3 regions of the Janibacter sp. FSL W8-0316 genome follow, and region 3 is predicted to be linked to each of the others. Evidence: predicted binding sites of a transcription regulator. Region 3 holds the regulator's gene; each other region holds the start of a gene.
The links. Region 3 encodes LexA, which represses DNA repair genes until DNA is damaged. Its sites were predicted from a motif close to TCGAACANNTGTTCGA; they were not measured.
Positions count from the first base shown of each region.

Region 1: a site for LexA is predicted at 1,121-1,136, ahead of NYE39_RS00360 (HNH endonuclease signature motif containing protein). Genes of this name have one in related genera too.
Region 2: a site for LexA is predicted at 2,205-2,220, ahead of recA (recombinase RecA). Genes of this name have one in related genera too.

Region 1 covers NZ_JBBOQX010000001.1:85,591-88,836, forward strand. Annotated here, with positions in the region: gene NYE39_RS00360 (HNH endonuclease signature motif containing protein) at 1-1,107, opposite strand, end outside; gene NYE39_RS00365 (alpha/beta hydrolase family protein) at 1,277-2,110, shown strand; gene NYE39_RS00370 (kynureninase) at 2,082-3,246, opposite strand, start outside.
Region 2 covers NZ_JBBOQX010000001.1:1,044,535-1,047,780, forward strand. Annotated here, with positions in the region: gene NYE39_RS17285 (LamB/YcsF family protein) at 1-20, shown strand, start outside; gene NYE39_RS05095 (hypothetical protein) at 17-184, shown strand; gene NYE39_RS05100 (hypothetical protein) at 181-369, shown strand; gene NYE39_RS05105 (regulatory protein RecX) at 326-946, opposite strand; gene recA (recombinase RecA) at 961-2,031, opposite strand; gene NYE39_RS05115 (ABC transporter permease) at 2,263-3,051, opposite strand; gene NYE39_RS05120 (ABC transporter permease) at 3,048-3,246, opposite strand, start outside.
Region 3 covers NZ_JBBOQX010000001.1:3,429,824-3,433,069, forward strand. Annotated here, with positions in the region: gene NYE39_RS16770 (hypothetical protein) at 1-69, opposite strand, end outside; gene NYE39_RS16775 (NAD-dependent protein deacetylase) at 176-1,039, shown strand; gene lexA (transcriptional repressor LexA) at 1,014-1,763, opposite strand; gene NYE39_RS16785 (LysM peptidoglycan-binding domain-containing protein) at 1,968-2,354, shown strand; gene nrdR (transcriptional regulator NrdR) at 2,640-3,098, shown strand; gene NYE39_RS16795 (vitamin B12-dependent ribonucleotide reductase) at 3,163-3,246, shown strand, end outside.

The sequences.
Region 1 (3,246 bases), 3.3 Mb from region 3:
GGTGCGGTCCTTGGCCGATGGCGCATCGTGGCTCGGCGCACCGCTCTCACTCGCCGCACCGCTCGCACCCGCCGCGCTGCCGGTGCGACGACGCGGTGCGGTCATGGCGTCGATGACCTTCTTGAGGGCCGCCCCGGAGGCCCACGGCACCGTGAACCGGCCGGTCATCGTGCCGTCGTGGTTGTCCTTGATCCAGAAGGCGGCCTTCTCGAGCGCCCGCTCCTCCTCGCTGACGACGAGTTCCTGCTCGTGGTCGTCGACGACCGCTTCGTCGGGCTCGATCGCCTCGAGCACCCGGCGGGCCGCGCGACGCAGCTGGCTGGGGGAGCGGCCGACCGCGAGCCGCAACAGCTCGGCCTCGCACTCACGGCGCTGCTCGGGCGTGACGCCCTCCGGCAGGTCGTCGAGAGCGCGCAGGATCACCTTGGCGTGCGCGGCACTGATCGTGCCGGCGTCGAGCGCCGCGCTCGTGGCCGTCAATCGGGGGCCCCGGGAGGCGTCGGACCCGTCGCCCTGGCCCGGCTCACCCGGCGTCGAGTCGTCGTCGCCCGGATCGGCCTGACCAGTCGGGCCCGCGTCTCCATCCGGGCCTGCCTCGTCCGACGTGCCAGCCTCGCCGTTCGTGCCGTTCGTGCCGTTCGTGCCGTTCGTGCCGTCGTCCGGGCCGCTGCCGGTGCCGGTGGTGTCGCGGTCCGTTGCGCCCTCGCCACCGGGCTGCGCGGGCGTGTCCCCCAAGGCGTCGGCCAGGTCGGCATCACTGGCCGACGTGTGGCGGTCGCTGTCGGTCGCGCCCGCGAGCCACGACCCCGAGTCGGCGTGCCCTGCCCGTGTCGTCGCGCCCGTCTTGGTGGCGCGCGCGACCAGTCGCAGCTTGAGCGCGTCGACTCTCCGTGACAGTCGCTCGACCTCCGCGATCCGTGCCCGCAGGTCGCCGAGATCCGACCCGTCGGTCAGGGTGCCCAGCATCGCGTCGACCTGCGCGTGCGTGTGGCGCAGCAGCGCCTCGAGCGTGGGCGCCGCGAGTCGGATGGGCGTGCGCGGCCAGGCGACCTCGATGCGGTGCAACTGCTCCGCCATCGCCGCCTCAACCCCTGACACCGTTGCCATGACTCCAACCTAATCGAACACCAGTTCGAGGTCAACCCTCGCTGTGGACAATCGCTCCGACGCCGCTCCTGCGCGCGCCGCCGCCCTTCGTGACCATCCATCCCCATCCTGGACCGGCCCACCGACAGCCCTCCCAGGCCGCGGATCGCCGGGGTGGGACAGTGGGCCCGTGGCCCGCGAAGACGAGACCCTCACCCGCCTCCTGAGCGAAGGGGAGACCCCTCGCCCCGTCGAGGTGGTCACCTACGGCGACCTGCCCGACCAGGTCTACGAGCTCCACGAGCCCGCCGAGCTCCACGAGCCCGCCGAGCTCCATGAGCCCGCCGTGCCCCAGTCGCCCGTGCCCCAATCGCCCGTGCCCCAATCGCCCGTGCCCCAGTCACCGCCGACCCTCGTCGTCGTACACGGCGGCTACTTCCGACCGGCGGTCGACCGCACCCACGCCCGACCCCAGGCCCGTGCGCTCGCCGCAGCGGGTTGGCGGGTCGTGCTCGCCGAGTACCGCCGCGTCCCCGGCGACCCCGGGGCGAGCGCCGCCGACCTCACCGCCCTCGACACCCACCTGCGCGCCGGCGGTCACGACGTCGCCGCCTGGGTCGGGCACAGCGCCGGAGGAGCCCTGGTGCTCTGGCGCGCCACCGCACCACACCTGCCGCCGGCGCGAGCCGTCGCGCTGGCCCCGGTCGCCGACTTCGCCGCCGCCGTCGCCGAACGCCTCGGCTCCGACGCCGTCCGCGACTGGATGGGCGCCTCCCCGGACGACGACCCCGACCACTACGCCCGTCTCGACCCGACCCGGCTCCTTGCCGCCGATCCCGCTGCAGCGCAACGGATCACGGTCCTGCACGGTGACGAGGACGTGAGCGTCCCCCTTCGCCAGTCGGCGGGTCTCGAGCGCACGGTCCTGCGCGGCGCGGACCACTTCGACCTCATCGACCCGACCTCACCGCACTGGCCGGCCGTCGTCGACGCGATCAGTCGCGCAGCTGCGCCTCGATCATGACGAGCGCCTCGGCGACCTCGCCGTAGCTCGTGCTCAGGGGCGACAGGCCCATCCGGATCCCGTCCGGTTCGCGGAAGTCCGGCACGACGTCCTGCTCCCACAGCGTCCGGTACACCTCGCGGAACCGCGGGTGCGCAAGGGTCACGTGCCCGCCGCGCACCTCGTCGTCGAGCGGTGAGACGACGCGGACGCCGTGCGGCGCGAGCACCTCGTCGACGGCTTGGATGACGAAGCGCCCGAGACGGGCAGCCTTGTCGCGCACCGCATCCAGCCCCACGGACTCGATGAGGTCGACGGTGTCCTCGATGCCGACCATGCCGAGCACCGGGGGAGTGCCGGAGATGAACCCGCGCATCCCCGCGCCCGGCCGGTACCCCGGCCCCATGACGAAGGGGTCCGCGTGCCCCATCCACCCCTGGATCGGCTGGCGCAGCCGCTCCTGGTGGCGCGCCGCGACGTAGCCGAAGGCCGGCGCCCCCGGCCCGCCACCGAGGAACTTGTACGTGCACCCCACCGCGAGGTCGACACCGTGCGCGTCGAGGTCGCTGCGCACGACGCCGACGGAGTGGCACAGGTCCCACAGGACGAGCGCGCCGGCGTCGTGGGCGAGCCGGGTGATCTCGGGCAGGTCGGCGATCCAGGCCGACTTGTAGGCGACGTGGGAGAGCAGGACGACACCGGTGCGGTCGGTCAGGGCGCCGGCGACGAGATCGGGGGTGACCCCCTTCGCCGGGTCCGGCTCGAGCCAGACCAGCTGCGCGCCGGTCTCGGCCGCAATGCCTTCTGCCACATAGCGATCGGTGGGGAAGTTTTCGGTGTCGAGGATGATCTCGGGTCGCTCCGGACCGGCCGCGGCGACGGCTGCCCGCAGCAGCTTGTAGAGCATGACCGTGGTCGAGTCGCCGACGACCGTCTGGCCGGCGGCGGCGCCCAGGCAGACCTCGCCGATCCGGTCACCGAGCCGCAGCGGCAGCTCCATCCACTGCTCGTCCCACGACCGGATGAGCCGCGTGCCCCAGGCCCCGGCGACGAGGTCGGCGATCCGCTCCGCGGTGGCGCGAAGGGGGCGCCCCAGCGAGTTGCCGTCGAGATAGGCGACGAGCCCGGGGGAGGGCAGGTAGAGGTCCCGGGTGTGG
Region 2 (3,246 bases), 2.4 Mb from region 3:
CACCCTCGACCCACGCGTGACGACGACGGCGGTAGCCGCTCCCCTGCGCTCAGCCGCCGGCACGCTTGGCCGGCCCACCGGGGGCGCGACGAGCCGGGCCCACGAGATCTCCGTCGTCGAGGTCGCCTTCGCCGGCTTCACCTATCTCGCCGGCGCACGCTCACGAGCGCGGAGTGGTCGGTGACGGCAGACGTCGACCGGGTCGGGGCGCGGCTGCAGGGACCCACCCTCGAGCGAGCCGTCACCGACGAGCTGCCGAGCGAGGAGGTGGTCCGCGGATCGTGCGACCGTGCGGCCCAGCTAGTGCCGGGTGCTCGCGTGCGGCTCAGTCGCGCTGGTGCTCCGGCTCGGCGTCGAGCGCCTCGGTGATGACCACTCTGGCGACGTCGTGCCCGTAGCCCTTGCGGGCGAGCATGCCCGCCAGCCTGCGGGTCTGGACGGCCCGGTCCAGGCCGTGCATCGAGCGCAGCTTCTTGGCGACGAGCTCGTGGGCGCGCGCCCGCTCGTCCTCCGGGTCGACCTCGTCGAGGAGTGACTGCGCGAGCTCGTCGTCGACGCCCTTGGCCCGCAGCTCGTGCGAGATCGCCCGACGAGCCAGACCGCGGCCGGCCTGCTTGGAGCGGATGAAGGCCTGCGCGTAGGCCTCGTCGTCGACGAGCCCGACCTCCTCGAAGCGGTCGAGCACCTCGCGGGCCACCTCGGGCGGGCAGCCCTTGCGGGTCAGCGCCTCCTGCAGCTGCTTGCGGCTCTTGGGCGCACCGGTCAGCTGACGCAGGACGACCGCTCGGGCGACCGCGTGGGGGTCGGAGTCGGCGTCTCGCGTCGCCGGCTCCGGCGGCGGAGTCGGCGGGTCGCCTGCCCGCTCCTCGATGGCGGAGACCGCCGCACGCAAGCCCTCGAGTCGCTCGTGGGTGCGCGCGGCGGCCGGCCGGTCGTGCTCGCTCATGGAAGGGGACCTGATCAGAAGTCGACCGGGACCTCGGCCGGCGTCTCCTCCTCGGCCTCGGGCTGGACCCCGATGCCGAGCTTGGTCTTGATCTTGGTCTCGATCTCCTCGCCGAGCTGGGGGTTGTCCTTGAGGAACTTGCGGGCATTTTCCTTGCCCTGGCCCAGCTGGTCGCCCTCGTAGGTGTACCAGGCACCGGCCTTGCGGATGAAGCCGTGCTCGACACCCATGTCGATGAGGCCGCCCTCGCGAGAGATGCCCTGCCCGTAGAGGATGTCGAACTCGGCCTGCTTGAAGGGCGGGGAGACCTTGTTCTTGACGACCTTGACGCGGGTGCGGTTGCCGACCGGGTCGGTGCCGTCCTTGAGCGTCTCGATGCGCCGCACGTCGAGCCGGACCGAGGCGTAGAACTTCAGCGCCTTGCCACCGGTGGTCGTCTCGGGCGAGCCGAACATGACGCCGATCTTTTCGCGGAGCTGGTTGATGAAGATCGCCGTCGTGCCGGAGCTGTTGAGCGCACCGGTGATCTTGCGCAGGGCCTGGCTCATGAGTCGGGCCTGCAGACCCACGTGGCTGTCGCCCATCTCGCCCTCGATCTCGGCGCGCGGCACGAGCGCCGCGACGGAGTCGATGACGATGATGTCGAGCGCACCCGAGCGGATGAGCATGTCGGCGATCTCGAGCGCCTGCTCACCGGTGTCGGGCTGGCTGACGAGGAGGGCGTCGGTGTCGACACCCAGCTTCTTGGCGTACTCGGGGTCGAGCGCGTGCTCGGCGTCGATGAAGGCCGCGATGCCGCCGGCGCGCTGGGCGTTGGCCACGGCGTGCAGGGCCACGGTCGTCTTGCCGGAGGACTCCGGGCCGTAGACCTCGACGACCCGGCCGCGGGGCAGGCCGCCGATGCCGAGGGCCACGTCGAGCGCGATCGCACCTGTCGGGATGACCGCGATGGGCGGACGCACGTCGTCGCCCAGGCGCATCACCGCGCCCTTGCCGTGCTGCTTCTCGATCTGGCCCATGACGTTGTCGAGGGACTTGAGCTTTTGCTCGTGGAGCTTGCTGTCGATGGCGGTGACCTCAGCCATGCCACACCTTCCTTGTCGTCGTGTCGGGCGCGTCCACCGGCGACCAGGTCCACACGGTCGGACGTGTCGTGCGCTCTGGTCAGACGCTAGGGGCCGCCACCGACAACGGTCCGCAGCTGCCGTGGGGCTGTGGACACCGGTGCTGTCGGTCGGGCACCTGTGGACAACCGTAGCCGAACACGTGTTCGAGGTCGGGAGCGACGCGCCGACACGCCGCACTCCCCCTTCGGACTACGAACGCAGGAGGGTCTCGATCCGTCGCGAGGTCGCCCAGACACCGACCGCGCCGAGCGCGACGAGGTAGCCGACGTGCCACAGCAGGCCCCACCCGACCTCGCCGAGCATGAGCCCCCGCTCCAGCGCCACCCCGTGGTAGAGCGGCGTCGCCTGGACGATCGGCTGCGCCCACCCCGGGTAGGTCCCGAGGGGGAAGAAGGTCGCCGACAGCAGGAAGAGTGGCTGGATGACGAGCATGACCCAGTCGAAGTCCACCCACGAGCGCATGAAGGTCGTCGCGAACATGCCCACGGCCGAGAAGGCCAGCCCGATGAAGACCGCTGCCGGCACCGCGAGGAGCGACCACCACGACTCGACGACGCCGACCGCGAGCGCCACGAGGTAGAAGACGAGCGCGTAGACCCCGCCCCGGATGAGCGACCAGACGACCTCGCCGACGGCGATGTCGCGCGGGCCCAGCGGGGTCGCGAGCATCGCGTCGTAGATGCGGGCGTAGCGCAGCTTGAAGAAGACGTTGAAGGTCGAGTCCATGATCGCGCCGTTCATCGCCGACGCGGCGAGCATGGCCGGCGCGACGAAGGCCGCGTATCCGACCTCCTGCCCGCCGTCGGTCACGACGACGGGCACGAGCGACCCGACCCCGATGCCCAGGGAGAGCAGGTAGAAGACCGGCTCGGCGAAGCCGGTGACGAAGGCGGCCCACTGGCGCCGGAAGCCGACGACATTGCGCTCGACGACCGAGCGCCACATCGCCAGGCCGGGCGTGAGGACACCGGTGGTCACGAGACCAGCCTGCGCGTCATGCCGGTGCGGGCATAGAGCCAGCCGGCTCCGACGAAGAGCACGAGCACCGCCAGGTGCACGAGGTCGAAGGGGGCGAAGCTCCCGTGGGCGGCAGCCCGGCACAGCTCCACGCCGTGCCACAGCGGGGTCACCCAGGCGAGCACCTCGAGGACGATCGGCAGGCGCTCGACGGGG
Region 3 (3,246 bases):
GGTCTGAGCGCACGCGGCGAGCAGCCCGGTGGCGGCGACGAGTGACACGGCACGAAGGGGGAGTCGCACGACGGGTCCTTCCGGCGGCGGGTGGTGGTGACCATCCTCGTGGACTGCGACGTCGGCCGGGGGCGGCTGGTTCCACCGGTCTGTCGCGCCGACCTACGATCGGTCCATGGCAGATGCGTCCGAGGCGGTCACGGAGCAGATTGCAGCCGTGCTGTGCGCTGGCCCGGCGCTCGTGCTCACCGGCGCGGGCATGTCCACCGACAGCGGCATCCCCGACTACCGCGGGCCAGACGGCACCCGCCGGGTGACGCCGATGCACCTGTCCGAGTTCGTCGGGAGCAGCCAGGCGCGGCAGCGCTACTGGGCACGCAGCTTCGTCGGCTGGAGACGCTTCCACGCGGCCCGGCCCAATGCAGCGCACCACCTCGTGACCCGACTGCAGGAGCTCGGCGCGGTCGGACCGCTCATCACGCAGAATGTCGACGGCCTGCACCAGGCCGCCGGCACGCGCGATGTCGTCGAGCTGCACGGCAACCTCGTCGAGGTCGTCTGCCTGACGTGCGGCGCACGCATCGACCGGCCGACGCTCGACGCGCGGATGGCTGCGCAGAACCCCGGCTTCGACGTCGACAGCGACGAGATCCGGCCCGACGGCGACGTGCGCCTGGACGCGGTCGACGTCGAGCGCTTCGTCGCGCCGGCGTGCGATCAGTGCGGTGCGGACACACTCAAGCCAGACGTCGTCTTCTTCGGCGGGGCGGTCGCCAAGCCGCTCGTCCAGCACTGCTTCGACCTCGTGGACGCGGCGCCGAGCCTGCTCGTCCTCGGCAGCTCGCTGCAGGTGATGTCGGGGCTGCGCTTCGTCCGGCACGCGGCCAGGCGCGGGATCCCGGTCTCGCTCATCACCCGGGGGCCGACCCGGGGCGACGACCTCGTCGACCATCGCGTCGACGGGGAGCTGGGGGACTCCCTTCGCTCCCTCGTCGACCTCGTGGAGGTGGAGGTCAGAGGCGCCGCAGCACCGCGGTGACCTTGCCGAGGATCGTCGCGTGGTCGCCGTCGATGGGGTCGAAGGCGGGGTTGTGGGGGAGCAGCCACACGTGGCCGTCCTTGCGCTTGAAGGTCTTGACCGTGGCCTCGTTGTCGAGCATCGCGGCGACGATGTCGCCGTTGTCGGCGCTCGGCTGCTGCCGCACCACGACCCAGTCGCCGTCGCAGATCGCCGCGTCGATCATCGAGTCGCCGACGACCTTGAGCAGGAAGAGCGAGCCCTCGCCGACGATCTGCTTGGGCAGCGGGAAGACGTCGTCGACGACCTCCTCGGCGGTGATCGGGACGCCGGCGGCGATCTGGCCCAGGACGGGGACATAGCTCGCCTCGGGGTGCTCGTCGCCGGAGCCGGTCGGGTCGACGACCTCGTCGTCGGCGCTCGCGCCACCACGCATGCCGGCCATGTCGGCGACCGCGGCGGGCTCGGTCGGCGTCGGCTCGCCGTCGGGGGAGATGACCTCGATGGCGCGGGGGCGGTTGGGGTCGCGCCGCAGGTAGCCCTTGCGCTCGAGGGAGGAGAGCTGGTGGGCGACAGAGCTGGGGGAGGTCAGCCCGACGAGCTCACCGATCTCGCGCAGGCTCGGCGGGTAACCACGGGTGGCGACGGCATTGCGGATCACCTCGAGCACTTTGCGCTGGCGCACCGTCAGCCCGTCGCCGGTGTCCCGCTGCGGGAGCTGGTGGATGTTGTCCTCGTCGCCCATCTCGACCCCTTCGTCCGTCTGCCGCGACACCGTTGTCGGTGGTCGCTGGTCAACTTCTCGGTGTGACCGACAGTAGGCCGGTCGAACACGTATTTCAAACACATGTTCGAGCGTGTTGTTGATTTCTTTCGAACAGCCGTGCTAGACATCGTACAGACGTTCTATCGAACACCGGTTCGACAGAGCCGCCACGAGGAGGACCGCATGACCGCTCTCACCGCCGCCCCCGTCCGCATCGACGTGCGCCCCGGCCGGCCGGCACGCTCCCGTCACCTCGTCTCCGTGCCGACGGGTGACGCGGTCACCGACCGTGCGCCGGCCTCCCTTCGCCTGACCCGTCGTGGGCGCCTGGCCATCACGACCACGACCGTGCTCGTCGCGAGCATCGCCGGCGCGACGATGGCCTTCGGCGGCCCGGCCGCCACGCCGCAGACCGTGACGGTCGAGCCCGGGCAGACCCTGGGTCAGATCGCCGCCACCGAGCTGTCCGACGTGCCCACCCGTGAGGCCGTCACCCGCATCCAGCTGGCCAACGACCTGCCCTCGAGCCACGTGCACGCCGGTCAGACGCTGACCATCCCCGCGCCCTGAGGCGCCCCTGACTCCCGGGCTCTTCGACCCAGCCCGGGCCCGCCATCGGCCGTCTCCACAGCGCGTGGAGGCGGCCGATGTGCCGTTCGTCGACCGACCTGCCGGGGGACTTGCGTCGCGGCTCACAAGGGTTTCTAATGGTCACTACATCTAGTGGTTACACCGTTGTCATTCGTCCACATCTAGTGCACAGGATGAAGCCGGTTCTCCACAGGAAATGGGGTTTCGTCCCCAGATCTGTCCACCGCACCGTCCACAGGACGGCGTCGATCGAAGGGAGTAGGCATGCACTGCCCGTTCTGCCGGCACACCGACTCCCGGGTCATCGACAGCCGCACGACCGAGGACGGCAGCGCCATCCGGCGCCGCCGTCAGTGCCCCGAGTGCAGCAGGCGCTTCACCACCCTGGAGAGCGCCAGCCTGACCGTGACCAAGCGGTCCGGTGCGGCGGAGCCCTTCAGCCGGGCCAAGGTGCTCGCCGGTGTCCGCAAGGCCTGCCAGGGCCGACCGGTCACCGAGGACCAGCTCGCCATCCTCGCTCAGCGCGTGGAGGAGAGCATCCGCTCGCAGGGCAGCGCCGAGATCGACGCCCACGAGGTGGGCATGGCGATCCTGCCGCCGCTGCGCGAGCTCGACGAGGTCGCCTACCTGCGCTTCGCGTCGGTCTACCAGTCGTTCGACTCGCTCGAGGACTTCGAGACCGCCATCGAGCGGCTGCGCGCCGAGCACGCGCCCGCTCCCTAGACCAGACCAGCACTCCACACCGACCAGCAGCAGACCGTCACCACACGGATCGAGGAGAAGCAGCATGACCGAGACCGCCGGCAAGCCGAGCGCCCGTCGCGGGTCCCGCACCAAGGGCCTGACGATCAAGCGCATCCACACTACCGAG